2 regions of the Salinibacter ruber DSM 13855 genome follow, and region 1 is predicted to be linked to the other one. Evidence: riboswitches for the same ligand, from Rfam matches in the RefSeq annotation. Region 1 holds a riboswitch; the other holds the start of a gene.
What was found. Region 1 has a riboswitch for S-adenosylmethionine ahead of SRU_RS02540 (O-acetylhomoserine aminocarboxypropyltransferase/cysteine synthase family protein). Riboswitches for the same ligand answer to the same signal wherever they lie in the genome.

Region 1 (15,640 bases):
TGGACGCGTACCACCGGACGGGGCAGGTGTCGATTCGCTCCTACGACAAGGACGTCGATCTGCGAGGGGGCGTGGCGACCGAGCATGCGACCTACGAGGCCGACGGCGGCATGCTCTGGTTCGGGACGAGCACAGGCCTCGTGCGCTATAATCCCGCACAGGACCGGGGACGGCCTGCGCCGCCTCAGACCCACCTGACGGATATTCAGCTCTATCCCGAAGACCCCGACTGGAGCCGGTACGCGGACGGCACCACCCCGTGGGAACAGCTTCCGACCAATCTGTCGCTTCCGTACGACAAGGACCACCTCATTTTTCGCTTCATCGGCATCAACTACACCGTTCCGGAGCGGGTCGCGTACAGGTACCGCCTGGAGGGGCTCGACGAGAGATGGTCAACGGCCACCAAACGACAGCGGGCCACCTACTCCAATCTGCCCCCCGGTTCGTACACCTTTCAGGTCCAGGCCGCCAACAGTGATGACGTGTGGGGCCCGGTGGAGGCCTATTCCTTCACCATCACACCGCCGTTCTGGCGGACGACATGGTTCTACCTCCTCTGCGCGATCGGCGGCATCGGGCTGGTGACTGGGCTCATCCGGTGGCGCACCTGGAGCCTACAACGACGGCAGCGTCTTCTGGAGGCGAAGGTGGCCGAGCGTACAGAAGAGCTCGAAGAGGCCCGTGAAGAGGCGCTGGCGGCAGCGGAGGCCAAAAGCAAGTTCCTCGCCAACATGAGCCACGAGATCCGCACGCCGATGAACGGGGTCATCGGCTTTGCCGACCTGCTCTCCGACACCGACCTGACGCCCGAGCAGCAGCAGTTCGTGGACGCGATCCAGAGCAGTGGGACCACGCTCCTTTCCATCATCGACGACATCCTCAACTTCTCGAAGCTGGAGGCCGGCGAGACGGAGCTGGAGGAGGCGCCCATCCGCGTACAGACCTGCATCGAGGAGGCGCTGGATCCGCTCGCCGCCAAGGTGGCGGAGAAGGGCATCGAGTTGACCTACCTGATCGACCCGGCGGTCCCGTCCGTGATTCGCGGGGATCGAACCCGCCTCCATCAGATTCTTCTCAACCTGCTGTCCAACGCGGTCAAGTTCACCGAAGAGGGCGAGGTTGCGCTCCGGGTCCGGGTGGCGTCGTCGCCCGCTACGCCGGACGGCACGTATGAGCTCCACTTCAGCGTGCGGGATACCGGCATCGGCATCCCAAAAGAAAAGCGCGACCGGCTCTTCGAGTCGTTCAGTCAGGTCGATGCGTCGAAGAGCCGGGAGCACGGGGGCACCGGGCTCGGCCTCTCCATTTCCCAGCAACTCACAGAAGCGATGGGGGGAGAAATGTGGGTCGAGAGTGCGGTCGGCGAGGGATCTACGTTCCACTTCACGATTGAGGCGGAAGAAGCGGAAGACGGCGCGCAGACCGACAAAAACGGAGTTGCTACCGGATCGTCTTCCGCGATGCAGGGCGTGCAGGTTCTTATTGTCGCCCCCAACGACACCAACCGTGCACTCCTCCGGCAGCAGACGGAGACGTGGGGCATGGAGGCGACCGTCTTCGCATCGGGAGACGAGGCGCTCCAACAGTTGGACGCGGACCGTGCCCACGAGGTGGCCCTGATAGACGAGCACCTGCCGCAGATGAGCGGACACGCGCTGGCGACTCAGCTTCGAGAACGAGCGTCCGGGACGGAGCTTCCGGTCGTTCTCCTCGGGGCCGGGCCGGCCGCCACGCCCGACCTCACGGCCCCCACCTCTCGGCTCCACAAACCGATCAAACAGTCGAGCCTCCACGACACGCTGACCGCGCTTCTGACGGGTCGTGAGAATGGCGGCTCGGGGAGGGACGGCGATCGGTCCGGCCCCGATTCGCCGTCTCGTCGTGTGCTCCTCGCGGAGGACGATGCCGTGAACCGAACGATGACGACGCAACTGTTGGAGAAGATGGGGCACGAGGTTTACACCGCATCCGACGGGGCGGAGGCCCTGGCGGCGGTCCGCGACCAGGCCTACGACGCCATCTTGATGGACGTGCAGATGCCGGAGTTGGACGGACTGGAGGCGACGCGCCGCCTCCGGAACGAGATGCCATCTGAAGAACAGCCCTACGTCGTGGCCCTCACGGCCTCCGTCACGGAGGACGACCGCAGGCGCTGCCTGGAAGCAGGGATGGACGCGTTTCTCAGCAAGCCAATTCGGAAAGACGAGCTGGCCGAGGCCCTGGATCTTGGCACTGCGCCGGACGAGGCGAGGACGGCCGCCCCCCCGCCTGAGGACCACTCGGCCCCCGACGCGTAGTCGCTGCGGAAAAGCAGGCGCCCGGACCGGTTCGGAACGGCGTGCACACACCCCGACTCCCATCCCAAAAAGGAAGGCACCGCTAGACGCCAGAAGAACGAGGGGGCATCACGGGGAATCGAGATCAACGGGCCCGAACCGACCTCGGCCCTCCCCCCATGCGGACCTCTACTTACGCCGGGGGCGACGGTGGACGGGCCTCCCGAACCGCCGTGAGCACATCCGCCAGCACCCCCGCGGCCGTCACGGACGGGCCCGCCCCCGGCCCGCGCACGACGAGGGGGACGGCGGCGTACCGGTCCGTCGTGACTTCAAACAGATTCTCCTGCGCCCCCAGTTGCCCAAGGGCCGTATCGCCCGGCACCGGTTCAACCCCCACCTCGATCCCCTCCGGCGAAAAGCGGCCCACGTACTGAAGGACCGCGCTCTCGGCCGCCGCGGCCGCCGACCGCTCCCGCCAGTATGGGTCCACCGTCGAGAGGCGATCGAGGAAGGCCTCGTAGGGGGCATCGGCGAGTGAATCCGGCACCAGGGATTCGACCTGTACCTCCGTGGGCTCGACGGCGTAGCCGGCAGTGCGCGCCAGGATCAAGAACTTCCGCGCCACGTCCGTCCCCGAAAGGTCGTCGCGCACATCAGGCTCGGCGTACCCCCGGTCGACGGCGGCCCGTACCGCCTCGCTGAACGAGGACCCGTCTCGCAGCGCGCTGAACAAGAAGGTGAGCGTGCCGGAGACGACCCCGCGGATCGAACGAACGCGATCGCCGGTGGCGACGAGGTTCCGAACGGTCTGCACCACGGGCAGCCCCGCCCCTACGGTCGTTTCGTAGCGGTACTGCACGCCCGCTTCCGCCGCCGCCTCCCGCAGCCGGTCGAAGGCGGCCTGCGAGCGGGTGTTGGCGAGCTTGCTCGGCGTAACGACGTGGACCCCCGCCCGGAGGAGTGGTTCGTAGTAGTCCGCCACGTCGGGGCTGCCGGTCGCGTCCACGAAGACGAGCGGGCGCGGCGTCTCCTGCGCAAGACGATCCACGATGGCCGGCCAGTCGGGCGGCGCGGCCTCGTCCACGCCGGCGAGCGGGGCCTCCGGATCGCGATTGGGGGCGCCCCACGCGGCGCGGCGCGACGTGCAGGCGCCGATCACATGGAGATCCCGCCCGGCGTCCCCCCGGGCGTCGATCTGTCGTAGTAGGGCCGCCCCCACGTCCCCCACGCCTGCCACGTATACATGAACCGGGGACGGACACGAGGATGTCGACGGGGCGACCGGGGGAGAGGCCGAGAACGAATGAGAAGCCATCATATGGGTGTATCAGTGCAGAGTTACCCCTGAGCGAGAGTTGGGGCGGGGACGATGCGGGTGCCCGGGGCCGCGGGGCGGTGCGTGCACCGGACGCGGAGCGGAATGCCGGCGTCCATCAGCGGATCGAGCGTGCACGGATGCATGCCGAGCCGTCCGGCTTTCGTCCAGGCGCGGGCCTGCTCGAAGTCGATGCGTTGGAGGGGCTGCGCGTCGCTGTGCGCATCCGGGTCGCGGGTATACAGGCCCTCCACGTCGGTCCAGCGCTCCATCCGTTCCGCCGCCAGCGCCCAGGCGAGGACGGCAGCCGACAAGTCACTTCCCCCGCGGCCGAGCGTGGTCGTCTTGCCGTCGGCCGTCTCCCCCACGAAGCCCGTAACGACCGGCAGGCCGGCGGCCCGCGTCCGATGCCAGTCGCGCACCTGCCGCCGGGTGGGGGCCCACTGCACCGTCGCGTCGCCGTGCGCGGCGTCGGTGCGGATGAGTGTCGCCGCGTCGACGGCCTGCGATGTGCACCCGGAGGCGTCGAGTGCGGCGGCCAGTAGCGGCACCATCAGCCGTTCGCCGGCGGCCAGTACGACGTCACGAGCCGCGGCGGCGTTTGGCCCCGCCATCTCCTGCAGCGCGCGGCGCAGCTCCGACAGTTCTGTCCGCAAGGCGGTGTCGTAGCGGGCCCGCAGCGCCTCGTCGGCAAGGGTGTTCGCGGCCAGGGCGCGGTAGCGCCGCCCCACCCGCCGCGTCCAGGCCTCGACGGAGCCGCGGTCGGCCCGGGACTCCTCTGCGGCCTGCACGAGGGCGTCCGTCACGCCCGCCGCGGCAGACACCACCACGACCGGCCGACAGGTCTCGGTGGCGGCATGAACGAGGCGGACCGCGTTTTTTATGCCGTCGGCGGAGCCGACCGACGTGCCGCCAAATTTGAGAACGCGGACGGGACGGGACGCGCATTCCGTCGAAGAGAAGGAACGATCAGGCATGGTCAGTCAGTGCTGTCGCGAGGGATGGTGCGTAGTGGGGCGGTGTGACGTGCCGTGGCGAATGTCTCCACCGGGGGCATCTGGGAGAGCGGAGGCTGTCTTCCAGCCATTGTCCACGCCCGGATCACGGCTCAGGCCGCCACGGACGAACAGATGTTGGCCCGCCACGTCGACACGAGATCGTTGAGGGCATCGAGCTCGATGAGGAACGTGTCGTGTCCGTGCGGCGCCGACAGCACCTCGAGGGTGGCGCTGGGCAGGTGCTCCGCGAGCTCCTCCTGCTCGGACAACGGATACAGCACGTCCGAGTCGATGCCCACGACCAGGCTTGGCTGCTCGATGGCCCGCAGCACCTTCGCGTAGTCGCCACGGCCGCGAGCCACGTCGTGGGTGTCCATCTGACGGGTCAGGGCCACGTAGCAGTTTGCGTCGAAACGATCGACGAGCTTATTGCCGTGATGGTGCAGGTAGCTCTCCACGGCGTAAGGCGTGCCGTCCTGTTCCGGCATTGCGTCCCGCCCGAACCGGCCGTCGAGGGACGGCCGGGACCGGTACGACACCATCGCCATCATGCGGGCCGTCGCGAGGCCGTTTGTCGGGGGGTCGTCCGGCGGGTATGTTCCGTCTCGCCACTTCGGATCGGCGAAGATGGCCTGCCGCTGCGCCGCGCCCCATCCGATCTGCCAGGCCGTATGGCGTCCCCCCACGGCAATGGGCACGAGCGACCGCACGAACGGCGCCCCGTCGTCGGTCGCCTCGAAGGCCCACTCCAGCACGTGCATGCCCCCCATCGATCCGCCCACGGCACACGCCACCCGTTGCACGCCAAGGGTCTCCAGCGCGCGCCGATGAAGGCGGACCGTGTCGCGGGTCGTAAACGGCGGGAAGCCGGCCCCGTAGCGCTCGCCGGTGTCTGGATTCACCGTCACCGGCGCCACCGAGCCGTAGGGGGACCCCGGCACGTTCAGACACACCACGAAGTCCTCCGTGGGATCGAGGGCGCGACCGGGCCCGAGGAGCCCGCCCCACCAGTCGGCCACGTTCGTGTCGCCGGTGAGGGCGTGACACACCAGGACGGCGTTGGTGCCGGTCGCGTTGAGGGTGCCCCACGTCCGGTACGCCACGGGCACGTCCCGGAGCGTCGTGCCGTTTTCGAGGGTGAGGGTTGGAACCGTGAGCGTCTGCGACATCGGGAATCAGTTGGCTGAACGCGTCGGAGCAGGCGAGGGCAAAGCGTATTGCGTGGTGCGTATTGCGTGAGAGGTCCTTGGCAGTCGTCCTCGGACGGATACGCAACACGAAATGCGTAATACTCCCTCATCACGAAGCCGCCGGCGAGGGCAGCTCCGCAAACGCCTGATCAAAGTCCGCCTTGATGTCCTCGATGTGCTCGATGCCGACGGAGACCCGCACCATGTCGGGCTCGACGCCGGAGGCCTGCTGCTCCTCCTCGGTCAGCTGCTGATGGGTGGTAGAGGCGGGGTGGATAACGAGCGTCTTCGCGTCCCCCACGTTGGCGAGGTGACTGGCCAGTTCCACGTTCTCGACGAAGCGCTTGCCGCCGTCGACACCGCCTTCCACTCCGAACGTGAGCACCGCCCCGTACCCGTTCTCCAGGTACCGATTCGCCCGCTCGTGATAGGGGTGGTCCTCCAGGCCCGGGTAGCTGACCCACGACACCGCGTCCTGCTCTCGGAGCCACTTGGCGAGCGCAAGGGCGTTGTCGCAGCTCCGCTGCACGCGCAGCGACAGCGTTTCGAGGCCCTGCAGCAGGAGGAACGAGCCGAACGGATTCTGGGCCGGGCCGAAGTCGCGTAGCCCCTCCACCCGGGCCCGCATCGCGAAGGCGACGTTCGTGTCGAGCACGCCGTCCGGGCCGAACGTCTCCCAGAACTGCAGGCCGTGGTAGTTGGGGTTCGGCTCGGTGAACTCGGGGAAGCGGCCGTTGTCCCACGGGAACGTGCCCGCGTCCACAATGACGCCGCCGATGGTGGTGCCGTGCCCGCCGATCCACTTCGTCGCGCTGGCCGTCACGATGTCGGCCCCGTGCTCGATCGGGCTGCACAGGAAGCCCGCCGCCCCGAACGTGTTGTCCACCACCAGCGGCACGCCGTGGGCGTGGGCGATGTCGGCGATCCGCTCGAAGTCCGGGATGTTGAAGCGCGGATTGCCGATCGTCTCCAGGTAGACCGCCTTCGTGTCCGCGTCGATCAGGCGTTCGATCGAGTCGGGGTCGTCGCCGTCGGCGATGTGGACGTCGAGGCCGCGGCGGGGGAAGGAGTTCTTGAACTGATTGTAGGTCCCGCCGTAGAGGTAGCTCGTGGAGACGATGTTGTCGCCGTGCTCACAGAGGGTGTTGAGGGCCAAAAACTGGGCGGACTGCCCGCTGGCGGTGGCGACGGCCGCGACGCCGCCTTCGAGCGCGGCCACCCGCTTCTCGAAGACGTCGTTCGTCGGGTTCATGATGCGGCTGTAGATGTTGCCGAACTCTTCGAGGGCGAAGAGGTCGGCCCCGTGCTCCGCATCGTCGAAGGTGTAGGAGGTGGTCGCGTAGATGGGCACGGCCCGGGCGTTGGTGGCCGGGTCCGGCTCCTGTCCCGCATGGAGTTGGCGGGTTTCGTAGCGGGGCGCCTCGGGGGCGTCGGGCCGCTCGGATTCCTGAGGGTCGTGCTGTCCGTTCTGGGCACTCATAGAAAGATCGGCTCTCTGGATGAAGAGGACGCAAGTGCTCATCCAGAAGAGCCGAGGACAGGCCCGGAGGGCGCTCCGTTATGTGCCGACGCGACCGGAGACAAAAGAAAAATCCCCAGCCGCCAGGAAAGCAGATGGGGATCAGCAACCAAAAGGGTCGCGGGTCCCACTCATCTTTCCTCGACAGCAGTCGAGGCAGGATGGGGCACCTTTCCGTCGGGGGGTGCCGACGGCGGTTGCCAGGGCTTCATCGGGCCTGCTCCCTTCACCCTTCTGGATGAATGTGGCGCTACCAGTAATGTAGCAGTGCAAACAGTACGCGCTGCGTCCGGCAATGTCAACGCTCGATTGTGAAGAAGCAGACAGGCCGGTTTTCGGCGCGTCGCCTGCGCTACCGCTTCTCGACGGTGACGCTCTTCAGCGTGTCGCTCTCTTCGATCGCGTCGACCACGTCCTGCCCGTCGGTCACGTCGCCGAACACGGTGTGCTTGCCGTCAAGATGCGACTGCGGCGCCCGCGTGATGAAGAACTGGCTGCCGTTCGTGTTGGGGCCCGCATTCGCCATCGAGAGGACGCCCGTCTCGTGCGTGAGTGGGTTGCCGTCGATCTCGTCGTCGAACTCGTACCCCGGTCCGCCCCGGCCCGTACCGGTGGGGTCGCCGCCCTGCACCATGAAGCCCTCAATGACCCGGTGGAACGGCGTGCCGTCGTAGAAGCCCTCGTCGGCGAGGAAGGCGAAGTTGTTGACCGTATGGGGGGCGTGCTCGGGATAGAGCTCAGCGTGGATCGTGCCCTTGCTGGTCTCGAAGGTCGCCTCGTGGACGGCGTCCGTGTCGATTTGGAGGTCGGGCGGGTGGTCCCACTGCGGATGGTCGGCCATGGCGAGAAGAGGACATCGGCAAAAAGGCAAGTGTAATCGCTCCTGTCCGACGGCAGGCGCGGGGTGGTGTTTCGGGGCTGCCGTCGTCTTTCCGGAAAGCCCATTGCCGCCCCTGCGACGGGTCCGGGGCGCGACCGGACAGCTCTTGTCCCCTTCGGCGAACCCGCGCCTCCTTCACGTCGCCCCTGGTCCGCCACGCCCCGCCGAGGGGACGCCTTTCTTTACACGACAGTTAACCATTTGGTTGAACCAAGCAGTGGGCCCTCGATTACAGCAATCACTTCTGCCCCAGATGCGCTCTCCATGCCTCCCCCTTCCCCCTTTCCTTCCGAGTACTCCGAGACGGAGCGGCAGATCTTCGACGCGGCGCTCCACGTGTTTGCCCGGGAGGGCCGGCACGGGGCTCGGATGCAGGCCATCGCCGACGCCGCCGACATCAACAAGGCGATGCTGCACTACTACTTCCAGGACAAGGGGACGCTGTACGAGGAGGTGTTCACCTACACGGTGGAGCGGTTCATGGCCTCGTTCGGTGCGTCGCTGCGCGAGGCCTCCACCTTCGAGCACACCCTGCGCGCATTCATCGACGGGTACGTCGAGTTCGTCCGGTCCGACGAGGCGGCCATGCGCCTGATGGTGCAGGAGAATCTCGCCGGGGGACGCCTGCTCGGCACCCACCTGCGTGAGGCAACCAACGCCGGCGACGCCCCGCCCCAGATCCTGGTCGAGACCATCGCGGCGGCCGTGGACGCCGGGGAGATTCGGGATGTCGACCCGCAGCACACGGTGCTCTCTGTCGTCTCGACCTGCCTCTTTTTCTTCATGGCGCGGCCGACCGTGCAGATTATGCATCCCGACGCAGAGGACGACTGGGGCGCGTTCGTGGAGGCCCGGAAGGAGCACCTGTTCGACCTCATCTACCACGGCCTTGCGCCCCGACCGGAGGGAGGAAGTGGGTCCCGGGCCGCCCCCCGTGAGTAGCGTTATCCGTTCAAACGTTCAACGTCGAAACGTTTACTGAATGATAGGCTCTCGCTTGCTTATCGCCAGCTTTCTGTTGGGGATGCTGACTGTGGCCGGATGCTCGATGACCCCGGAGATGTCCACCCCGGAGGCCGAGCAGGACCTTCCGGACCGGTTTGAGGCGGCCCCCGGCGACACCACCCTGCCGGCCGCGGCCGCCGACACGGCCGCCTACGACGCCACGCGGTGGTGGGCCGCGTACGAGGACCCGTCCCTCACGGCCCTCGTCGACACCGCCCTCGCCGCCAACCTCAATCTGGAGGAGGCCCAGGGGCGCGTTGAGGAGTTGGCGGCGCAGTTCCGGATTGCACGGGCCCCCCTGTTTCCGAGCGTCACGGCCAACGGGCAGGGCAACTACCAGAACCAGCCCGCCAACACCGGCATCGGGGGCGCCATCGGCGGGGGGCAGGGCCCGGACCGCTTCGAGTTTACCGACTACCAGGCCACGCTCGGCCTCTCCTACGAGCTCGACTTCTGGGGCCGCGTGCGGAGCCAGCGCACGGCGGCCCTCAGCCAGTACTTCGCCACGGCCGCGGACCTGCAGACCGCCCGCCTCTCGGTCATCAGTCAGACGATCTCGACGTACGCCCAAATCGCGTCCCTCCGGCGGCAGGTGCGCCTCGGGGAGCGCACCGTCGGCCTGTTGGAGGAACGAGTCGCCGTGACCGAGGACCGCTACGCGCGGGGCCTCGTGCCGTCGTTTCAGCTGTACACCGTCCGTCAGAGTTTGCAGGCCGCCCAGGCCGACCAGCCGGACCTCGAACGCCGGCTCTACGAGGCCCAGAGTCGCTTTGCAACGCTCCTCGGCCGCTTCGCCGGGGAGCAGCGCGCGCTCCTGCCGGACTCGATGACCGTTCCCCTTGCCCCCGAGCCGGTGCCCGCGGGCCTGCCCGCGGACCTGCTGATGCAGCGGCCCGACGTGCGCGGGGCGGCGCTCCGCCTGGAGGCGGCCCGCCAGGAGATCGGCGTGGCCCGGGCCGAGATGCTGCCGAGCCTGTCGCTGACCGGGCAGGGCGGGACGCAGAGCAGCGAGCTGGCCGACCTGGTGGACCCCGGCCAGGTATTCGCCAGCTTTGCCGGCCAGCTGACGGCGCCCTTGTTTCAGGGCGGTCAGCTCCGCGCCAACCTGAACGCTGCCGAAGCCCGCTACAAGCAGCAGGCCGCACGCTACGAGCAGACGGTCCTGACTGCTTTTCAGGAGGTGAAGGCCTCCTTGGTGGCCTACGAGAAGCAGCGCCAGCGCTACCGTGAGGTGGAGCGGCAGGTCGACACCGCGCGAGACGCGTTCCAGGCCCAGCGCGACCGCTACGAGCGCGGCGTGGGGGATGTGCTCAGCCTGATCGACGCGGAGCGCACCCTCCTGCAGGCCCGCACCCGCCTGGCAGGCGTTCGGCGGGCCGTGACCAACGCGCGCCTTGCCCTTCACCGCGCGCTCGGCGGGCCGTGGACGGATGCGGAGCCTGTCGACGATCCGCGCCTGTTCCGGTAGCCCGGGGATTCCTGATTTGCCATCGTCCGGCCTCTTTTTTGACTGACCCCTTCGATTTATGGACACCAGCACCCTCAAGTGGGCCCTCATCGGGGGCGGCCTCCTTCTCGGCACCGCCGTCGTCGTGGCCCTGCTCACTGTGTTCGCCCCGGCGCCGGAGACGAGCGACCCGCCGCCGCAGTCCCCCCTGGTCTCGACGGTTCCCGTGGACGTGCGTGCCGGCAGCCTCCTCGTGCGCGGCACCGGAACCGTGCGGCCCGTCCGCGAGATTGAGCTGACCGCCGAGGTCGGAGGGCGCCTCGTGGACGTCTCCGACGCGCTCGTGAGTGGCGGCCGGTTCGACGCCGGGGCAACCCTGGCCCGCATCGACCCCGCCGACTACCGAAGCGCCGTGCAGCAGGCCGAGGCGCAGGTGACCCAGGCCCGGGTGCAGCTCCTGCAGGCCCAGGAGGAGGCGGGCGCCGCCCGGGAAGACTACGAGCGCCTCCGGGGCCGCACCGGCGAGACGCCCGCCCCCGACAGCACCGAGCTCGGGCGGCTCGTCTTCAACGAGCCGCAGGTGGCACAGGCCCAGTCCACCCTCGAAAGTGCCCGGGCCGCTCTCCAAAACGCGCGCACCAACCTGGAGCGCACCCGCCTCCAGGTGCCCTTCGACGGCATGGTGCGCCAGAAGCAGGCCGACCTCGGCGCGTACGTCGCCCCGGGCACGCCGGTCGCCACGGTCTACGGCACGGAAGCGGCCGAAGTCGTCGTGTCCCTGCCGTCCCGCAAGGCCGCCCTCATCGAAAACCTGTGGGCGACGAGTGGGCAGTCTGCCGACGCCGGGCTCCCGGCCACGGTGACCAGCGCGTACGGCGACCAGACGTATTCGTGGGAGGGGCGCGTCCATCGGGTCGAGGGGGCCATCGACCAGCGGACCCGGACGGTCGACGTGGTGGTGCGCGTGCCGGAGCCGTACAACCAAGCCCCCACCATCCAGTCGCGGCGGCCCGAAGTCCCTCCGGAGCCGCGGGGCCGAACGCGCCCCCCGCTGGCCATTGGCACCTACACGACGGTCGACATCGAAGGCCGTCGGAACGGCACCTACCACGTGGTGCCCCGCCGGGCGGTCCACACCCGCGAGCCGGGCCAGCCGCCGGTCGTGTGGACGGCGGTCGGGGACTCGATGCTGGCCGAGCGCACCGTCGAGCCCATCCAGACGGTGGAGGAGAACACCTACCTCGCCCCGACGCTCGACCCGGACGCCCGCGTCATCACGACGGACCTGCGCGTCCAAACGGACAGCATGGCTGTTCGCGTTGAACGTTAAAACGTTGAAACGTTGAACGTTTTGACAACAAAGACCTTACTTCTGAGGTGCTTTTCAACCCCACAATGTTCCAACGTTCAACGTGCAAACGTTTCAACGCCATGGCCACAATCGAGCGCTTCGAGAAACTTGAGGTCTGGAAAACCGCCCGGAAACTGACCAACCGCGTTTACAAGCACACCCAGCAGGAGCCTTTTGCCAAAGATTTCGGGCGGCGCGACCAGATCCAGCGAGCCTCGGTGTCGGTCATGAGCAACATTGCGGAGGGCTTTGAGAGCCGAACGCAGAGCATCTTCGTGGATCATCTCGGCCGGGCCCGAGGGTCAGCGGGCGAGGTGCGCGCACAGCTTTACGTCGCCTCCGATCAAGGCTACCTGTCCGACGCCGAGTTCGAGGCCACCTACGACCTCGCCGACAAGGCCTCCCGACAGCTATTTCGGCTGATTCAGTACCTGGAATCGAAACCCAATGCCTCCCGCGTCCGGGAGAAACCCGCGTCCGGGAGAAAAGCGTCGAGTACCAAATCAACCTGGACACACCGGAGTGACCTTCTCCGGCCTAACGTTCCAACGTCCAACGTACCAACGTTCCAACGATGAACAGAGCAATCGACTGGTTCGCCCGCAACGGCGTAGCGGCCAACCTGCTGATGCTTCTGCTCCTTCTGGGGGGCGGCGCGGCGGCCTTCACCACCGTGCAGGAGGTCTTCCCCGAGTTTAGTCTCGACTCGGTGCAGATCCAGGTCACCTACCCCGGCGGCTCGCCCGAAGAGGTGGAGCAGTCCATCGTCCGCCGCATCGAGGACCGCATCGAGGGCGTCGAGGGCATCGACCGCATTCTGGGGACCGCCACCGAGAACAGCGGCGTGGTGACCGCCGAGCTGAAGCGCGGCACCGACCTCTCCCGGGCCCGCACCGACATCAAGTCGGAGGTGGACCGCATCACCGCGTTTCCGGAGGAGGCCGAGCAGCCGATCGTCACGGAGGTCACCAACCGGCAGCAGGCGCTCCAGATTGCCCTCTATGGCGACGCGAGCGAGCGCACCCTGAAGGAGCTCGCCCAGCGCGTGAAGGACGACCTGACGCGCAACCCGCAGATCTCCTTCGTGCGCATTGGGGGCGTGCGGGACTACGAGATTTCCGTGGAGGCCTCCCGCGAGGCGCTTCGCAAGTACGGCATGCGCCTCGCGGAGGTCTCGCGGATCGTGCGGGAGGGGAGCCTCGACCTGCCGGGCGGAAGCGTAGAGACGGACGAGGAGGAGATCGTCATCCGGACGGAGGGCCAGAACTACACGAAGGAGGACTTCGAGGACATCGTGGCCCTCACCCGCGACGACGGCACAAAGGTGCGCCTCGGTGAGGTCGCAAGCATTCAGGACGGATTTGCCGAAAACTCCGACCTCATCACGCGCTTCAACGGCGAGCCGGCCGCCATCCTCAACGTCTTCCGCACGGGGCAGGAGCAGGTGCTCGACATCGAGGAGACGGTCAAAACGTACCTCGACGACGACCTGCAGGCGTCTCTTCCGGCCGGGGTTCAGGCCGCCATCTGGCAGAACCAGGCCGAGAGCCTCCGCAGCCGGCTCAACCTGCTGATCGAAAACGGCATCTTGGGGCTGTTCCTCGTCGTCCTCACGCTCACCCTCTTCCTCGCCCCCCGGCTGGCCTTCTGGACCTCGGTCGGCATCTTCTTGTCGTTTACGGGCACGTTCATCCTCATGCAGTACCTGGACGTGTCGATCAACCTCCTGTCCCTCTTCGGCTTCATTCTCTCCATCGGCATCGTGGTCGACGACGCCATCGTGGTGGGCGAGAACGTGTACGCCGAGCAGGAGGGCACAGGCGATCCTTTGGAGGCCTCAATTCGCGGGACGCAGCGCGTCGGCATCCCGGTCATCTTCGCCGTCTTGACGACCGTCGCCGCCTTCTCTCCCCTCCTCTTCATCGGCGGCACGATCGGCAAATTTCTCGGGGACATCCCCACGATCGTCATCATCGTCCTGCTGCTGTCGCTCGTGGAGGTGCTGTTGATCCTCCCCTACCACCTGTCGGAACGTCCGGACCAGGAACCGGGCACCCCCACCCTCCCGATCCGCACGCTCAACCGGGTGCGGCGGTGGGTGGCCGCCCAGCTCTGGGCCTTCGTGCGCGGCCCGCTCACGACGGCCCTCCGGTTCGCCACCCGGCACTACGGCGTGACCCTCGTGGCGGGCGTGTCGCTACTGTTCATCTCCTTCAGTTTCGCCAGCAACGGGTACATCGGGTTCTCCTTCTTCCCCAGCGTGCAGGGGAAGCTGGTGACGGCCCAGCTGGAGATGCCGGTGGGCACCACGCCGGAGGCCACCGAGCGCATGACGGCCCGCCTGCAAGAGACGGGGTACGAGGCCATCGAGGCCCTCGAAGCGAAGGCCGGACAGGACCTCGTCGAAAACGTGTACGTGGCCGTCGGCCGTCAGCCCCAGGCCAACAGCGACCCCGGCGCGGGCGGCTTTACCGCCACGCAGGCCAACGTGGCCGAGGTGAGCTTCGAGATGATCGACCCGGAGGAGCGGGACATCACGTCCGCGCAGTTTGAGGAGCGATGGCGCGCGGAGACCGGACGGGTGCCCAGCGCGCGCTCGCTCTCGTTCACCGCCAACGTCGTGTCGGTGGGCAAGCCCGTCTCGGTGGAGCTGTCGGCCCCCACGCCCGACAAGCTCGACCGGACGGTGGCCGCCGTGCAGGACTCCCTGGCCCGCTTCGGGGGCGTGTTCGACATCAAGTCCGACCAGGAACAGGGCAAGCGGGAGCTGGAACTGTCGATGAAGCCGGGCGCCCGGACGCTCGGCCTCTCGCTCAACGACCTCGCCGGCCAGGTCCGCGCCGCCTTCTTCGGGCTGGAGTCCTACCGGCTCCAGCGCGGACAGAACGAGGTGCGCGTCTACACCCGGCTGCCCGACGACCAACGCAACTCCATCGAGGACCTGAGCGACTACCGCATCCGGACGGCCGCTGGGGCGCAGGTGCCCCTGGAGGAGGTCGCGGACGTGTCGTTCGGGTACAGCCCCTCGCAGATCAACCGGCAGGACGGCCGCCGGGTCGTCACGGTGACGGCCGACGTGGACCCGGGCGTCACGACCGGCAACGCGGTCAAAGCGAGCCTCCAGTCCAGCGTGCTCCCCAACATTCAGCGCGCGATTCCGGGGGCCACCTTTACCTTCGGCGGGCAGCAGCGGCAGCAGCGCAAGGCGCAGAGCGCCCTCGTGATCGGCTTTCTGCTCGCACTGTTTGCCATCTACGCCCTGCTGGCCATTCCCTTCCGATCGTACCTCCAGCCCCTGGTCATCATGAGCACCATTCCGTTCGGCTGGATCGGGGCCCTGCTGGGCCACCTGATGCTCGACATCCAGCTCGGCCTGCTCAGCATCTACGGCATCGTGGGCCTCAGCGGCGTCATCGTAAACGACGCGCTCGTGATGCTCGACTTTGCCAACGAGGAGCGCGCCGAGGGCCGCGACTGGCCCGACGCGCTCGTCCGGGCCGGGCAGATGCGCTTCCGCCCCATCCTGCTCACGTCCCTGACGACGTTCCTGGGCCTCTTCCCCATCATCGTGGAGCAGAGCGTGCAGGCCCAGTTCCTCATCCCGATGGCTGTGAGCCTCGGGGTCGGCATCGTCTTCGGCACCGCCGTCCTCA
Region 2 (15,640 bases), 820 kb from region 1:
ACAAGCAGAAGCTATTGAGAGTCCTGGAGGAGGTGGACGACCGACGGGCGCGCTTTCGCACCGTAGTGGCCCTCATCGACGCGGACGGAACCGCACACACCTTCGAGGGCCGCTGTGCAGGCACCATCACCACGGCCCCACACGGCGACGGGGGCTTTGGGTACGATCCCCTCTTCCGCCCGGACGGCTCCGACCAAACGTTCGCGGAGATGCCGACGGAAGACAAGAACGAGATTAGCCACCGCCGAAAGGCCCTCGACGCCCTTCGGACCTTCCTTTCAGGCCTCAAATCCGACCCGGGCCGCTGACCCCCGCCGTTCGTCTCTGTCTGTCACGCTTACACGTCATTCCGTATGGTTGCCCTCGTCCAGCGCGTCTCCGAGGCCGCCGTCGAGATCGACGGCGCCCCTGTCGGGGCCATCGAACACGGCCTGCTGATCCTGCTCGGTGTGCACGAAGACGATACCCGCACCGAAAGCGCCTGGTGCGCCGAGAAGTGCGCACGCCTCCGCGTCTTTCCCGACGCCGACGGCAAGATGGACGAGTCGCTCCTCGACACCGGGGGCGACGCCCTGGTGGTGCCCCAGTTCACGCTCTACGGCGACACAAGCGTAGGCAACCGGCCCTCCTTTACGGAGGCCGCGCCGCCCGACCGGGCCGACCGGCTCTACGAGCACTTCGTTCGCGAGCTCGAAGGGCACCTCGGTCAAGACGTCCCCACCGGCGAGTTCGGCGCGATGATGGACGTCCGCCTCACAAACGACGGCCCGGTGACGCTCTGGGTGGAGCGCCGGGCGGACGAGTAACTGGACAGGTCACCGCCCGAGCGGCGGGTTGGCGGTCTGGAGGCTCGCCGAAAGCTCCGTATCGCCGGTGAGGTACCGGTCGACCTGGCGGGCCGCATCGCGCCCCTCCCCAATGGCCCACACGACGAGCGAGGCCCCCATCCGGGCGTCCCCCGCGGCGAAAACGCCGTCGACATCGGTCATGAGGCGGTCGTCGGTCGCGACCGTGCCGTCGTCGGTCTGCCGGACGCCGAGGTCTGCAAACGGATTGCGCTCCGGCCCCACGAACCCGATGGCCACGAGGACGAGGTCGGCCGGCACCCGAACGTCGGGGTCCACGACCGTCTTGTCGGTGCGGGAGCCATTTTCGTAGGTCCAGTCCACGCGCTCGGCCCGCAACTCGTCGACGCGGCCGTCGCCGTCGAGGTCGGCGAGCTCGGTGGTGTTGACGGCAAACTCCTGCGCCCCTCCTTCCTCCTGCGCGTAGGTCTTGGTGTACACCTGCGCGGTCTCGGGCCAGGGGTTGTCGGCCGGCCGCTCGGAGGGGGGCTTCTGGTTGATGCCAATCTGGACGACCTGCTTCGCGCCCTGCCGGTGGGCCGTGGCGACGCAGTCGGCCCCGGTGCTCCCACCCCCCAGCACGACGACGTTCTTGTGGGCGGCCGTGATCCCGCCGGGGGCGGCCTGGCCTTGCTGGCGACGGTTTTCCTGCGGGAGGAACTCCATGGCCGGCAGCACGCCGTCCAGGCCGGTGCCCGGCACCGGGAGCTCGCGGTGCTTCTGGGCGCCGAGGGCGAGGCAGGTGGCGTCGTACGCGTCGTGGAGCCGGTCCGCCGCGAGGTCACCCCCCACCTCCGTGCTCGTCTCGAACGTGATCCCTTCCTGCCGGAGCTGATCGATCCGCTGGTCGACCCGCCGCTTCGCAAATTTGAAGTCGGGGATGCCGTACGTCATGAGGCCGCCGAGGGCGTCGTCCCGCTCGTAGACCGTCACGCGGTGGCCGGCCCGATTGAGCTGTTGCGCGGCGGCAAGGCCGGCCGGCCCGCTCCCCACCACGGCCACCTGAAAGCCCGTCCGCTCGGCGGGCGGCTCCGGCTGAATCCAGCCCTCCTCCCACCCCTTGTCCACGATGGCCCGCTCGATGCTCTTGATGGCCACGGCATCGTCGTTGACGGCCAGGACACAGGCGTCCTCGCAGGGGGCCGGGCAGGTGTAGCCCGTAAACTCGGGGAAGTTATTGGTGGCGTGGAGCTGCTGCAGGGCCTCCTTCCAGTCCTCCTTGTGGACGAGGTCGTTCCACTCCGGGATGCGGTTGCCGATGGGGCAGCCGCTCATGCAGGTGGGCACGCCGCAATCAACACAGCGCTCCCCCTGATCCTGCAGGGCCTCGGGGCTCCACTCCGGCGCCCAAATTTCGCGAAAGTCGGCCGTGCGCTCGGGGGCCGACCGCTTGCCGATGGGACGGCGCGGGTGCTTCCGGTATCCGTCGGGGTGATGTTCGCGGGGCATGGGGCAGACGGGGTCGGTGAGGAGAGGTTCGCTGGTAGGCGACGTGCAGGGAGCGCTACGCCGGACTCGGGGGATTGCGTGTTTCGTGTTGCGTATCGTCACACGAGGTCGATGATGAACCTACGCGATACGCACTACGCAATACACTTCACGGGGGAACGGCTCAACCAAGGGCGCTAGGCCAAAACAGTGGAGGAAGCCCCCGGTGCGGGCGGCACGGGCGGCCGGATGTCCTCCCCGTTCTCCAGATGGGCCTCCACCTGTCGGGCGAAGGCGTCGGGCATGACCTTGCAAAACCGGCCGACGCACGTGTCCCACGCGTCCAGCACGCGGGTCGCCTTGGCGCTGCCCGTGTGGTGCAGGTGGTGCTCCACGAGGCGGCGAACGAGGCGGCGGTCCCGCTCATCGGTCAGGGCCTCAACATGCACCATCTCGCGATTGACCGTGTCCTGGAAGGTCCCGTCCTCGTCGAGCACGTACGCCTCTCCTCCACTCATGCCCGCCCCGAAGTTGCGGCCTGTGCTTCCAAGCACGACGACCACGCCGCCGGTCATGTACTCGCACCCGTGGTCGCCCACGCCCTCCACGACCGCCTGTACGCCGGAGTTGCGGACCGCAAAGCGCTCGCCGGCCTGGCCGTTGACGTACGCCTCCCCCCGGGTTGCGCCGTAGAGGGCCACGTTGCCCAGGATGATGTTCTCGTCCGCCTCGAAGCCCGCCGTCTCTGGGGTGCGCAGAATGACCCGCCCCCCAGACAGGCCTTTCCCGACGTAGTCGTTGGCCTCTCCCACGAGCCGCAGGGTCACCCCGGAGGCCAGAAAGGCCCCAAAGCTCTGCCCCGCAACCCCCTCCAGATCGATCTCGATGGTGCCGTCGGGGAGCCCGTCCGGCCCGTAGCGACCGGTCACCTCGGAACTGAGCATCGCCCCAACCGCCCGGTCCCAGTTGTGAATGTCGCGGGCAATCTGGACCGGGGTTTGCTGGTCGAGGGCCGGGCGGGCTTCTTCGATGAGGGCGTGGTCCAACTTGTCGTCCAGCTTGTGGTCCTGTTCCGTTGTCTTCCGCGGATCGTCGTCACTGACCGGACGGTGCAAAATCGACCCCAGGTCCAGCCGACGGGCCTTCGGGTGGTCGGTCTCTCGCTGCCGAAGCAGGTCCGTGCGCCCCACCATCTCGTCGACGGTGCGCACCCCGAGCTCCGCCATGATCTCGCGCAGCTCCTCCGCCACGAAGTGCATGTAGCGCATCACGTGCTCGGGCGCGCCCACGAACTGCTCGCGCAACTCCGGGTCCTGCGTGGCGATGCCCACCGAGCAGGTGTTGCAGTGACACTTCCGCAGCATGATGCACCCCAGACAGACGAGTGCCGCGGTGCCAAAGCCAAATTCTTCGCCTCCCAACAACGCCGCCACGGCCACGTCCCGCCCGGTTTTGAGGCCGCCGTCCACCCGGAGGCGGATGCGGGACCGGAGGTTGTTTTCGAGGAGCACCTGCTGCGCCTCCGACACGCCCAGCTCCCACGGGAGCCCCGCCGACTTGATGGAGGTCTTCGGCGACGCGCCCGTCCCGCCGGACTGTCCGCTGATGAGGAGGGCATCGGCCTTCGCCTTGGACACACCCGCCGCGATGACCCCGATGCCGGCCGCCGCCACGAGCTTCACGTGCACGTCGGCCGCCGAGTTGGCGCTCTTGAGGTCGTGGATGAGCTGCGCGAGGTCCTCGATCGAGTAAATGTCGTGGTGGGGCGGCGGCGAAATGAGCGAGACCCCCGGGGTCGTGTAGCGCGTCTCGGCGATGAGGTCATTGACCTTCTCCCCCGGCAGGTGGCCGCCCTCCCCCGGCTTCGAGCCCTGCGCCATCTTGATTTCGATGGCGTCGGCGTTCTTGAGGTAGGTGCTCGTCACCCCGAAGCGCCCACTGGCCACCTGCTTAATCGCACATTCGCGTTCGGTGCCGAAGCGGTCGACCTGCTCGCCGCCCTCGCCGGTGCTGGCCCGCCCGCCAATCCGATTCATCGCGACGGCGAGCGTCTCGTGGGCCTCCGGACTGAGGGAGCCAAATGACATGGAGGCCGTGAAGAAGCGCTGGACAATCGATGTGGCAGGCTCCACGTCCGTGACGGGAATGGCCGCGTCCGGGTCTGTATCAAATTCAAGCAGGCCCCGCAGCGTCTGGTGCTGGGCCGACTGATCATTGATCAGCGCGGCAAACTCGTCGTACGCCCCGCGGTCGTTCTGCCGCACGGCCTGCTGGAGGGTCCCAATCGTTTGTGGGCTCCACTGATGATGCTCCCCGTCGCGTCGCCAGTACAGCTCGCCCCCGCTCTCCAGGTCCGTTGCGCCCGGCAACGCATTCCCAAACGCCTTCTCGTGACGATCGCGCAGGTCGGCCTCCAGCTCGTCGATGCCCGCCCCCTCAATTCGCGAGGGGGTGCCGAAGAAGTACGTTTCTACAAATTCCGAGTCGAGGCCAACCGCCTCGAAGACCTGCGCCCCCTTGTAGCTTTCGAGGGTGGAGATGCCCATCTTGGCCATCACTTTGAGCAGGCCCTGTTCGAGGGCGCCGACGTATCGCTCGATGGCCGTCTCGGCGTCGGGGACCGCATCGCTGCGCCCTGCCCAGTCGCGCACAGTGGCGTAGGCCAGATAAGGATGTATGGCGTCGGCCCCGTAGCCCAGGAGCGTACAGACGTGGTGCACCGCACAGGGCTGCCCGCTTTCGACCACGAGCGCCGCGTGCGTCCGGCGGCCCGCCCGAATCAGGTCGTGGTGCACGGCCCCCACGGCGAGCAGACTCGGGATGGGGAGGCGATCCGGCCCCGTGCCGCGGTCCGACAGGAGGAGAATTTCGTCGCCCGTCGCCACGGCCTCCCGCGCGTCCCGACACATCTGCTCGACGGCGGCCTCCAGGCCCATCTCGTCCCCGAACGTCGTGTCGATTGTCGTCGACCGGATGCCGTTCGTGTCGATGTCGTGGAGGGCGTCCCGCTCCGCGTCGCTCAGGAGGGGCGAGTCGAGGTGCACCTGTCGGCAGTGCTCGGGGCGCTCCGTCAGCAGATTGCCCTTGCGCCCGATGTGGCTTTCGAGCGAGGTGACCAGCTCCTCGCGGATGTAGTCGAGGGGCGGATTGGAGACCTGCGCAAACAGCTGCTTGAAGTAGGTGAAGAGCGTCTTGCTCTGGTCCGAGAGCACGGCGGGCGGGGTGTCGTTGCCCATCGCGCCCACCGGATCCTTTCCGTCGTCCACCATCGGCTGCACGAGGCGCCGGACGTGCTCCCGCGTGTAGCCGAAGGCCCGCTGTCGCCGGGGCAGGGCATCCGGATCCCCATTCATAGAGAGTGTGGCCTCGGGCACTGACGCCCCGCCATTGGACGTATCGGCGGACACCAGCGTGCGAAGCCGCACCCGCGTCGTGTCGAGCCACCGTTCATACTTCTCGTCGGTCAGTCGCCCGAACACCTCGTCCTCCGGCACAATGCGCTCCGCCGCTGCGTCCGCGAGGAAAAGCTGGCCGGGCTGAAGGCGGTCCTTCCGGGCCACCCGGTCGGGCGGCAGGTCCACGACGCCCGCTTCGCTGGCCATCACGATCCGGTCGTCGTGGGTGACCCAGTAGCGGCACGGCCGCAGGCCATTGCGATCGAGCACCGCCCCCACCCTGTCCCCGTCGGTAAAGGCCACGAGGAGCGGCCCGTCCCAGGGCTCGATGAGGGTCGAATGGTACTCGTACCAGGCCCGCCGGGGCGCGCTCATGCGGGCGTCCTTGGTCCAGGCCTCCGGGATGAGCATCCGCAGGGCGTGTGGCAGGGAGCGGCCGCTCTCCACAAGCAGCTCCAAGACATTGTCGAGCACCGCCGTATCGCTCTGCGCCGCCGTGGTGATGGGCCGGATTCGCTCTAGGTCCTCCCCGAAGGCGTCGGTATGCAGGTCTGCCGCCCGGGCCCGCATCCAGTTGAGGTTGCCACGGAGCGTGTTGACCTCTCCATTGTGGACGACGGTGCGGTAGGGGTGGGCGAGGCGCCATGCGCCCAACGTGTTCGTGGAGAAGCGCGAGTGGACGAGGGCCAGGGTCGATTGTACCCGATCGTCGGTCAGCTCCGGGTAGTAGCTGGCGACCTGCGCATTGGTCAGGAGCCCTTTGTAGACCACCCTGCGCCGATCCAACGAACAGACGTAGAACGTCTCGCTGTCGTCAAGGCCGCTGTTCGCCACCGCCGATTCGAGGAGACGACGCAGGACGTACAGCCGGGCGTCGAGCGCCTCGGGCGAAAGCGACTCGGCGGGCCGGACGAAGAGCTGCCACACGTCGGGCTCCGTGGCGCGGGCCGTGGGGCCGAGGCCGGAGGCGTCGGTCGGCACAGAGCGCCACGCAACCGATTCAAAGCCTTCGGCCCGTACCCGCTGATCGACGAAGTCGCGGAGCGCCGATTGGACGTGCTCGTCGGTTGGGAGAAAAAACTGGCCGACCCCGTAGGAGTCCACGGCGCCGAGGCCCGACACAACATCTTGATAGAACGCATGGGGCTTCTGAATCAGGACCCCCGCCCCGTCGCCCGTGTTTTCTTCGGCGCCACGCGCCCCACGGTGGTCCAACCGGCGAAGCAGGCCGAGCGCCTCGTCGACCATTGCGTGGCTCTTCGTGCCGTTGAGGTCCATGAGGACCCCGACGCCACAGTTGGATCGCTCGCGCCGGGGGCCTAGTGACGGACGGGCTGGGGATTGCACGAGGGATGGGGGTGGGAGGGAGGAGCCCATGGTCGTGTCGCGGGTCGTGCCGCAATGGAAACTGCCTATTCAAACCGGGCAGCCGCCCGGAATGGCCTATTTTTCGTAGTCCGTGTAAAGGGACCCGTTATATGAGTGAAAGCCCTGTGAGTATCAAATTGTGATTTTGTGCAAAGCGCTTTCAGTCACCCGTTCTTTACGAAAAGCGCTTCCATGAAATCACCTGATTTGGACCTACCGTCTTTTCATACCTCCTGCTGCTTGCTTTTCCTCCGATGCCCCCCTCCGAGTTCCTGATTACGAATGCCCGCGTGTACCCCGTCAATGGCGGGACTGACCGGCCCGTCCCCGCCTCGGCCCTGGCCGTCCGCGACGGCCGGATTGCGGCGGTTGGCTCGCCCGCAGAGGCGTCGACGGCCGTTCCGGAGGCCCGGCGCATTGACGCCGAGGGGCGGACCGTCGTGCCCGGCTTCGTCGACGCCCACGCCCACCTGCACGAGTTGGGGCTCGCCCTTCGACGGGCCGACCTCACGGACGCCTCGTCCCCCGACGCGGTCGTGGAAAAACTCCGGGCATTCGTCGCCGACCACGCCCCTCCCTCCGACGCGTGGCTGCGGGGCCACGGGTGGGACCAGACCGAGTGGACGCCCGCTCGCCTCCCCTCCCGTGGCGCCCTGGATGCCGCGTTTCCGGAGCGTCCCGTCTGGCTCACGCGCACGGATGTGCATGCCGGGTGGGCCAACACGGCTGCCCTGGAGGCCACCGTGGGCCTCGACCGCCTCCACGAGATGAGCGACCCCGACGGCGGGCACATCCACTGCGACCGCACCGGCACCCCTACGGGGGTGCTGATCGATGCCGCGATGGCCCTCGTTGAGGACCACATTCCGCCCCCCGGTGCGGCACACCAGGACCGTGCCCTTTCCACGGCCCTCCGCCACACCGCCCGGCGCGGCATTACGAGCCTGCACGACGCCGGGGTGGGGCTCTCGGCCCTCCGACGGGTTCGGGACTTCCTTGAGAAGGATCGCTTCCCGCTCCGGCTGTACGCCATGATCGACGGGCGCGGGGAGACGCTCGAGCATTTTTGTGATCGGGGTCCGCTGCACCACCCGTCCGGCCGCCTCGACGTGGAGTCGGTCAAGTTCTTCGCCGACGGCGCGCTCGGCAGCCGCGGCGCCGCCCTCCTTGAGGACTACGCCGACGCGCCGGGCACCCGCGGCTTCCTCCTCCACGACAGCAACGCGTTCCGGGAGCACGTGCGGGTGGCGCACGAGTGTGGGTTTCAGGTCAACACCCACGCCATCGGCGACCGGGCCAACCGACAGGTGCTGGACGCGTACGAACACGTCGCCCGAGAGAGCACCCGTCCGCTCCGCCGGCCCCGGATCGAACACGCCCAGATCGTGGCCCCCGACGACCGCCCCCGCTTCGGCCGCCTCGGCGTGATTGCCTCCGTCCAACCGGCATTTGCGCCGAGCGATCACGACTGGGCCCCGGCGCGGCTTGGCCCGGACCGACTCACAGACGCCTACGCGTGGCGAAGCCTGCAGGAGGCGGGCGCCCGCCTCGCCTTCGGGTCCGATGCGCCGGTCGAGCCCCCCGACCCGATCCGGGGCTTTCATGCCGCTGTCACGCGCCGGGACGCCGGCGGAGCGCCCAACGGGGGCTGGCAGCCCGACGAGCGGCTGCCCCGCGCCACGGCCCTCTACGCCCACACCCAGGGCGCCGCGTACGCTGCGTTTCAGGAGGACGAGATCGGATCCATATCCGTAGGCAAACGCGCCGACTTCGTGGTACTCTCTCAGGACCTCATGACGGTGCCGTCCGACCGCCTTCTGGACACGGAGGTCGTGGCGACGTACCTGGGGGGCACTCCGGTGCACACAACCCCCGACTGGCCGGACGCACACTAATCACTTCCCCTCTCGCGTTTTGAAACCAACGGGCCCCCTCCCGATTCGAACGGACGGAGCATCCTCCCTGAGCCCTGCTCCGTGTGTACGCATTCATTTCGCTTTTGCTGACTGACCTATGGCCGATCCTTCTACACTTACCCACCCCGATCCCGAAGGAGGCGTCCGCATGATGGACGCGTCCCAGAAGTCGGACTCCGCCCGGACGGCCGTCGCCGCCGGACGGGTTCACCTGGGCGAGGAGGCGTTCCGGCGCGTCCGGGAGCACGACATCGAGAAGGGCGACGTCCTCACGACCGCCCAGATCGCCGGCATCATGGGGGCCAAACAGACCGACAAGCTCATTCCCCTCTGCCACGACGCCACCATCAACGGCGTGGAGGTCGACTTTACGTTCAACGAGGACGAGCAGGCCATCGATGTTCGGGCCTTTACGAAGTCCTTCGGCGTAACAGGGGTGGAGATGGAGGCGCTGACGGCGGTCTCGGTCGCCTCCCTTACGATCTACGACATGTGCAAGTCGGTCACCAAGGACATCCGCATCGGCGACGTGCACCTGCGCGCCAAGACCGGCGGACAAAGTGGGAACTGGAAGAGCAAGTCCGAGGACACGTCCCCCGCCGAATCCTAGCCCTGTCTCCGCCCGACCACGGTTTCCTTCCCCTCAGCCGGCCGCCCCATGTCTTCCGACGACCCTGACGCCGCCCTCGACCGCGTGGCCCGCTTCACGTCGTTCGCCACGGTTGGCACCCTGGGCCTCACGCAGGACCTGACCCACGCCGTGCTCGAAAGCATCGGCGACATGGAGGGGGCCGACCCGGAGCTCGTGGCCGAGGAGACGCTCTGCCTCATCGCCACGGCCACCGCGCGGGCCGCCGAAGTCGGGCTCGAAGAGGAGCCCGACCGGGCCCCAACGATCATCGACACGCTGCTCGACCTTCCGTTCACGTACCGGAACTACCTCCTCGGGAAGGCAATGGTGGCCGAGGAGCGCCCGGAGCTCTCGGAGGTGGCCGAGGAGGTGCGCGCCCGGCTTGAGGAGAAGCGCGCCTTCTACACCACGCACCTGCCCGACGGCCAATTCCCGGGGCCCCACGCACTGGGCGACAAGATGGAGCTGTGGATGGGGCGCGTGAGTCCCCCAAAGCTTCCAGAGACCCCTCAAGAACGACTGGATTCACTCGGCCTGGTCGACCCGACGGTCGCTCACCTCAAGCTTGTGCTCGCCTACGGGCGACGGGGGGTACCGCCCCTCGGGTCCGCAGCCGAATCGTCTGAATGAGGCCGCCAGTACTCTGCAGCGGCTACTCCCGAACTCGGGACTGGGACGACCGCTCCGTAGCCGTGTCTTCGGAATCGGACATGGCCCCATTGTCGCTGTCGGGCACGTCAAGCGCCCCGTCCGTCGCCCCGTCCAGCTCCGCGTCGAGCGCATCCAGGTCCTCCGCCATCTCGTCGTCGAGGTAGTCGGTGGGGGCAGCGAATACGTCTTCGATCTCGCGGATGGAGCTCTGGGTTTCCTCCACCTCCTGCAGCAGGGTGTCGAGCTGGGCCGTCACCTCCTCCGGGTTCTGCAGCGTCCAGGACTGCTCGTGGATGTACCGCACCACGTCCTCGATGGTGCTGAGCTGCGCGCCGATGATCTCCAGGTTTTCGTGGGCCTTGCGGAGGCGCGCCAGCCGGCGCTCCAGTACCTTCAGCCGTCGCTGCTTGACGGCCCGCACCCGCTCGGCGTCGTCGGCCATGTCCTTCTTCAGCGCGTCGATGGACTCGAGAATCTGCGCCTCCGTGGCGCTGTCCATAAAGGCCCGATACCGCTCCCGCTGGTGAAGCAGATCGAGGTACGAGTCCAGCAGGCCGTCGATCTTGTCGACGTGACTCCCCAAAATGCCCTGCGAGGCGTAGCTGAGCTTTTGGTAGTTCGCCTGGATTTGCTCTTTGAGCTTCCGGAGCTTGGCGTAGCGGCGCTGGCTCTGGTTGCGGAGCTGGCTGAAAATTTCGCGCTGGGACGGCGCCTGGTGCTGTTCGGAGCGCTTCTCGGCGCGAATGTACCGCTGAAACCGGTCGTGCCGCGGCATCACCCCCAGGTAGAGGAGCTCCGCCCCGCCCCCCAGCAACAGGAGGAGCTCCGGCAGCCAGGCGGGAAGAACCCCGATCAGCCCGAGGCCCGCCGCCACGGCCACGACCGTGATCAGAAACACCAAATTCCAGGTGTTGAAGAGGGCCTCCTTCGTGTAGTTGATGTCGTCGTCCATGACGGGGCAGTTGTTCGGGCTACGAAGCTGTTCGGGCTACGAAGCGTCGTCGGCACGGAGGTCGCCCATGCGGCCGATGGTTTTGTCGGGCCCCTCCGGGTCCGGCTCGTCTGCTTCCGCCGCCTCTTCTTTTGCCCCGGAGGCAGACAGGTCGTCGGCACCGGGCGCCGCCCCCGGACGCGTGGACGATTCGGTCTCCTCCGCCTTCATCCGACGGACGAGCTGCTCGGCGCGCTCGTCCCGAAGGGCCTCTTCGGCCTCACGGAGCCCTTCGTCCTCCTCCCACTCGTCGTCGAGGGCCACCTCGAAGCGGGCCTCTTGCTCCGCGACCGCCCCCCGCAGCCGATCCACGAGCGACTCGGTCTCGGCCAGCAGGCGCCGGGCGCCCTGCGTCATGCGCCGCACGACGCCCTGGACCTCCTCTTGCTGCTTCAGTTGATCGAGGGTCGTTTGGAGGCGTTTTTTGGCCCGCAGGTGCCGCTTCTCGGTCTCCTTCAGCCGCTGAAATTCGTCGTCGGTCATGGCTAGGTCGGGGGCGGTTTGTGCGCGCTGGGTCGAGGCGTTCAGACTTGTCAATCAGCAATCGCCCGAAACCGGACTACTCCGACTTGTTGCGCTGCTTGCCGATGGTCTTCGACGGCTCCTCAATCTCTTCGTCCTCGGGCAGGTCAATCGTCTCTTCCTCCACGGACTCCGAGTCCAGCGTCTCCTCCTCGTCGACCATGCCCATGTCGGCCTTGAATTCGTCGACGACCTGCTGGGCCCGCAGCTCCTCGGCGTCTTCCTCAATCTGGAGGGCCTCGGTGTCCACCGAATCGAGGGCCATCTCCATCCGGGCCTCGTTCTTGGCCGACTCCTCGTCCAGGCGCCGTACCATCTCGTCGTGGGTCTGGTCTAGCCCCGACACCTCAAACTGCTCCATCGTGTCGGCAATCTCGGCCTGCCACTGCGCCCGCTCGTGCTGGCGAAGGGCATCCTTCGCCTCCTGAATCTTCTGCTCCTTCTCGCGCATGAAGGCCTTTTTGACCTTAAGGGCTTTCTCGTAGGCCCGCTCGGCGCCCTTGAGCTGCTCCTCCGTCCGCTCGAGGCTTTCCTTTTGGTCCTCGAGCCGCTTCGCATACTTTTTGGCAATGTCTTCGCGGTCGGACTTGAGGGCGGTCTTGATACGGTTGGAAAGCTGCTCGACCCGGTCTCTTGTCTTCTTGACCTCCTTCTCGAGCATGATCTTGTTCGCCTTCACCGTGGCGATGTTCTCGTTCATCTCCGGGACCTGATCGTTGAGCTCCCGGATGTTTTGTTCGAGAATCGTCCGCGGATCCTCCATCGCCGAGACGGCGCCGCCGAAGAGCGACTTTACTGCGCGCTTGAATCGGGACCAGATAGACATGGCAAGGGGGGCGGTGTCGAAGGATCGGCGAATGTGCAGTTCATATACTTTGCACGGAAGTGGATTGTTACACCTCTTCCGCGGCGCCCTCCGACAGACGGGTCCAGCCCTCGGCGTCGTAGCGGGCCTGCAGGGCCGGGGCGGCGGCCGGAGGCGTGTCGGAGAAGGTATACGCGCTGCGCACGGCGGCCCGAACGGCCTCCAGGTCGGGCGTTCCGCCGGCATGAAGCCGGGCGAGCACGTCTCCGTCGTCGACCGGATCCCCGGGCTTCTTGAGCTGGGTCAGGCCGGCGATCGGGTCCACCGACGCCTCTTTTGTCTGGCGTCCGGCCCCGAGCTTCACGGCCGCCTGCCCAATCGACAGGGCGTCGAGGTCCGCGACGTACCCTCCCGCGTCGGGCGGGGCGGTGACCTCCGCCACCGGTGCGCTGTCGGCCCGCCCGTCCGGATCGTCGAGGACCGTCGGGTCTCCTCCCTGTGCCTCAACGAGGGACCGGAACTGATCCAGCGCCGCCCCGCTTTCGATGGCCGCGCGGGCCTTCTCCCGGCCCTCCGCCGGCGTCTCCGCGGCGCCGCCCAGAACAATCATCTCGCCGGCCAGGCCGCGGACAATTTCCATGAGGGCGGAGTCGGCGTGCTCCCCCCGCAGGCAGGCGATCGCCTCTCGAATCTCGGGCCAGTTCCCCACGGCCCGCCCCAGCGGCACGTCCATGTTCGTCATGACCGCCACGACGGGCGTGTCGTGCTCGGCCCCGATGGCAACCAGCGTCTCGGCCAGCGTTCGCGCGTCGGCGTCCGTCTTCATGAAGGCCCCGCGCCCGCACTTCACGTCGAGCACGAGGGCGTCGTTGCCCTCCGCGAGCTTCTTGCTCATGATCGAGGCGGCAATGAGCGGGATCGAGTCGACGGTGGCCGTGACGTCGCGGAGCGCGTAAATCTTCTTGTCGGCGGGGGCCACCGCCCCGGTCTGCCCGGCGATGACCCCGCCCACCTCTTCCACCTGCCGCCGATACCGCTCCACGCTCAGGTCCGTACCGAATCCGGGAATGGATTCGAGCTTGTCGATGGTGCCGCCGGTGTGGCCGAGCCCGCGCCCGCTGAGCTTGGCCACCGGCACGCCGCAACTGGCGACGAGGGGCACGAGAATCGGGGACACCTTGTCGCCCACCCCGCCCGTCGAGTGCTTGCCCACCTTGGTGCCCGGCACCGAGGAGAGGTCGATGTGGGTGCCCGAGTGGAGCATCGCGTCGGTCAGGGCGGCCGCCTCCGCAGCGGAGAGGCCGTTGAGGTAGGCCGCCATCAAAAACGCGCTCATCTGGTAATCGGGGACGGTGCCTTCGGTATAGCCGTCCACGAGGGCCTTGAGATCGGCCTTCGACAGCGACTCGCCGTCACGTTTGGCCGCGATGAGGGGGACGGGGTTGACACTGCTCATACAACTGGAGAATGGTGGGTGGGTGGAACGAGGGGCGGGGGCATGCCTGGACCCCGACCGCCGGCCTCCGACAGGCCCTCCCCTGAAAAACGAAAAGGCCACCCGTTTGCACAGGTGACCTTCACTGTTTGAAATGAAGACGGCCCCCTACTCGTCGGCGGCGTCTTCCGTCTCTTCGTCGTCTCCCTCGTCGTCATCGGTGAGCCCGTACCGGCGGTTGAACTTCTCAACGCGGCCGGCCGTGTCGACGAACTGACGGCGGCCGGTGTAGAACGGATGATTCGTCGAGTCGACCTCGGTCTCGTACGAGTCGGTCTCCATCGTGGACCGGGTCGTGATTTCGGAGCCGTCCGCGAGTTGGATGGTTACTTCGCTGTACTCGGGGTGCAGATCGTGTTGCATAATGGGGCCGTCGGTGGACTCGCTCAGTCAGTCAAGAGGCATCGTCGACATTGGTGCACGACATCGTCCCCCAAAAGTTTCGGGGACGTGTCGCCCGTGCGTGAAGAACGAGCGAGGGCCGCACGCCCCGACGCATCGGCTTCTTGACACCCCGCCCCCCGTTTCTTAGGATGAATTTGTCTCATCAAGAACGACTGAGGGAACAGGCCCGATGACGTCGTGGCAACCGGACCCCTCCACGCGAGGGGTCGTCCTGGTGCCAACTCCTGCCCCGCCCCGCGTGGGGACAGATGAGAGGATTGCTTCGAGCACGCGAGCGTGCGTCCTTGAGGTCCTCTGTCGTCGTCTTGGTGAGGCCACCCCGCTTCTTCACTCACCGAGACGACTTTTCTTATGGACCTGGACCCGGAAACAACGCTCTCCCTCGCTGGGCAGGACCTCGACGACACGTTCAATAGCGTCGTGCCCCCCCTCTACCAGTCGGCCATCTTCCAGTTTGAAGATGTCGGCGAGACGAAAGGGTACGACTACACCCGTAGCGGCAACCCGACGCGGGCGGCCCTGGAGGACACGCTGGCCGACCTCGACGGCGGGGCCGGCGCCGTGGCGTGCGCCACCGGCATGGCCGCCGTGTCGACCGTCACGTCGCTCTTCGACGCCGGTGCGCACCTGATCTGTGCGCACGACTGCTACGGGGGCACCGAGCGCCTCTTTTCTTGTCTCGACGATCAGGACAAACTCTCCGTCTCCTACGAAGACCTTTCGGACCGCGACGCCCTTGCCGACGCCGTGCGGCCCGAAACGACGGCCTTGTGGGTGGAAACGCCCTCCAACCCCCTTCTTCGCATCGTCGACCTGGAGGCCCTCTCCGAGTTCGCCGACGCACACGATCTACTGCTTGTCGTCGACAACACCTTTCTTTCTCCCCTCCTGCAGCGGCCCATCGACTACGGGGCCGACCTCGTGGTGTACTCGACGACGAAGTACCTGAACGGCCACTCCGACGTAGTGGGCGGCGCCATCATTGCCCGCACGGAGGCCCTCGCCGATCGGGTTGACTTTGCGGCCAATGCGCACGGCACCGTCGCCGCGCCGTTCGACAGCTGGCTCGTCCTCCGCGGGGCCAAGACCCTACCGGTCCGCCTGCGCCAGCACGAAACCAATGCGCGAGCCCTCGCGCGCTCTCTGGACGAGCACCCGGCCGTGCAGCGCGTCTGCTACCCGGGCCTC

Region 2: another riboswitch for S-adenosylmethionine. It lies ahead of SRU_RS06190 (trans-sulfuration enzyme family protein); the one in region 1 lies ahead of SRU_RS02540 (O-acetylhomoserine aminocarboxypropyltransferase/cysteine synthase family protein).

Annotation. Positions count from the first base shown of each region.
Region 1 covers NC_007677.1:640,699-656,338, reverse strand. Annotated here, with positions in the region: gene SRU_RS02560 (hybrid sensor histidine kinase/response regulator) at 1-2,300, shown strand, start outside; gene SRU_RS02555 (aspartokinase) at 2,473-3,597, opposite strand; gene SRU_RS02550 (aspartate kinase) at 3,621-4,574, opposite strand; gene metX (homoserine O-acetyltransferase MetX) at 4,706-5,764, opposite strand; gene SRU_RS02540 (O-acetylhomoserine aminocarboxypropyltransferase/cysteine synthase family protein) at 5,895-7,307, opposite strand; SAM riboswitch class I at 7,433-7,549, opposite strand; gene SRU_RS02535 (peptidylprolyl isomerase) at 7,657-8,145, opposite strand; gene SRU_RS02530 (TetR/AcrR family transcriptional regulator) at 8,449-9,126, shown strand; gene SRU_RS02525 (efflux transporter outer membrane subunit) at 9,167-10,657, shown strand; gene SRU_RS02520 (efflux RND transporter periplasmic adaptor subunit) at 10,716-11,966, shown strand; gene SRU_RS02515 (four helix bundle protein) at 12,068-12,565, shown strand; gene SRU_RS02510 (efflux RND transporter permease subunit) at 12,562-15,640, shown strand, end outside.
Region 2 covers NC_007677.1:1,462,383-1,478,022, reverse strand. Annotated here, with positions in the region: gene rdgB (RdgB/HAM1 family non-canonical purine NTP pyrophosphatase) at 1-308, shown strand, start outside; gene dtd (D-aminoacyl-tRNA deacylase) at 354-806, shown strand; gene SRU_RS06240 (glutamate synthase subunit beta) at 816-2,294, opposite strand; gene gltB (glutamate synthase large subunit) at 2,471-7,045, opposite strand; gene SRU_RS06230 (amidohydrolase) at 7,291-8,931, shown strand; gene moaC (cyclic pyranopterin monophosphate synthase MoaC) at 9,050-9,562, shown strand; gene SRU_RS06220 (hypothetical protein) at 9,611-10,213, shown strand; gene SRU_RS06215 (hypothetical protein) at 10,236-11,186, opposite strand; gene SRU_RS06210 (hypothetical protein) at 11,223-11,708, opposite strand; gene SRU_RS06205 (PspA/IM30 family protein) at 11,785-12,573, opposite strand; gene SRU_RS06200 (thymidine phosphorylase) at 12,641-14,008, opposite strand; gene rpmE (50S ribosomal protein L31) at 14,156-14,410, opposite strand; SAM riboswitch class I at 14,589-14,707, shown strand; gene SRU_RS06190 (trans-sulfuration enzyme family protein) at 14,804-15,640, shown strand, end outside.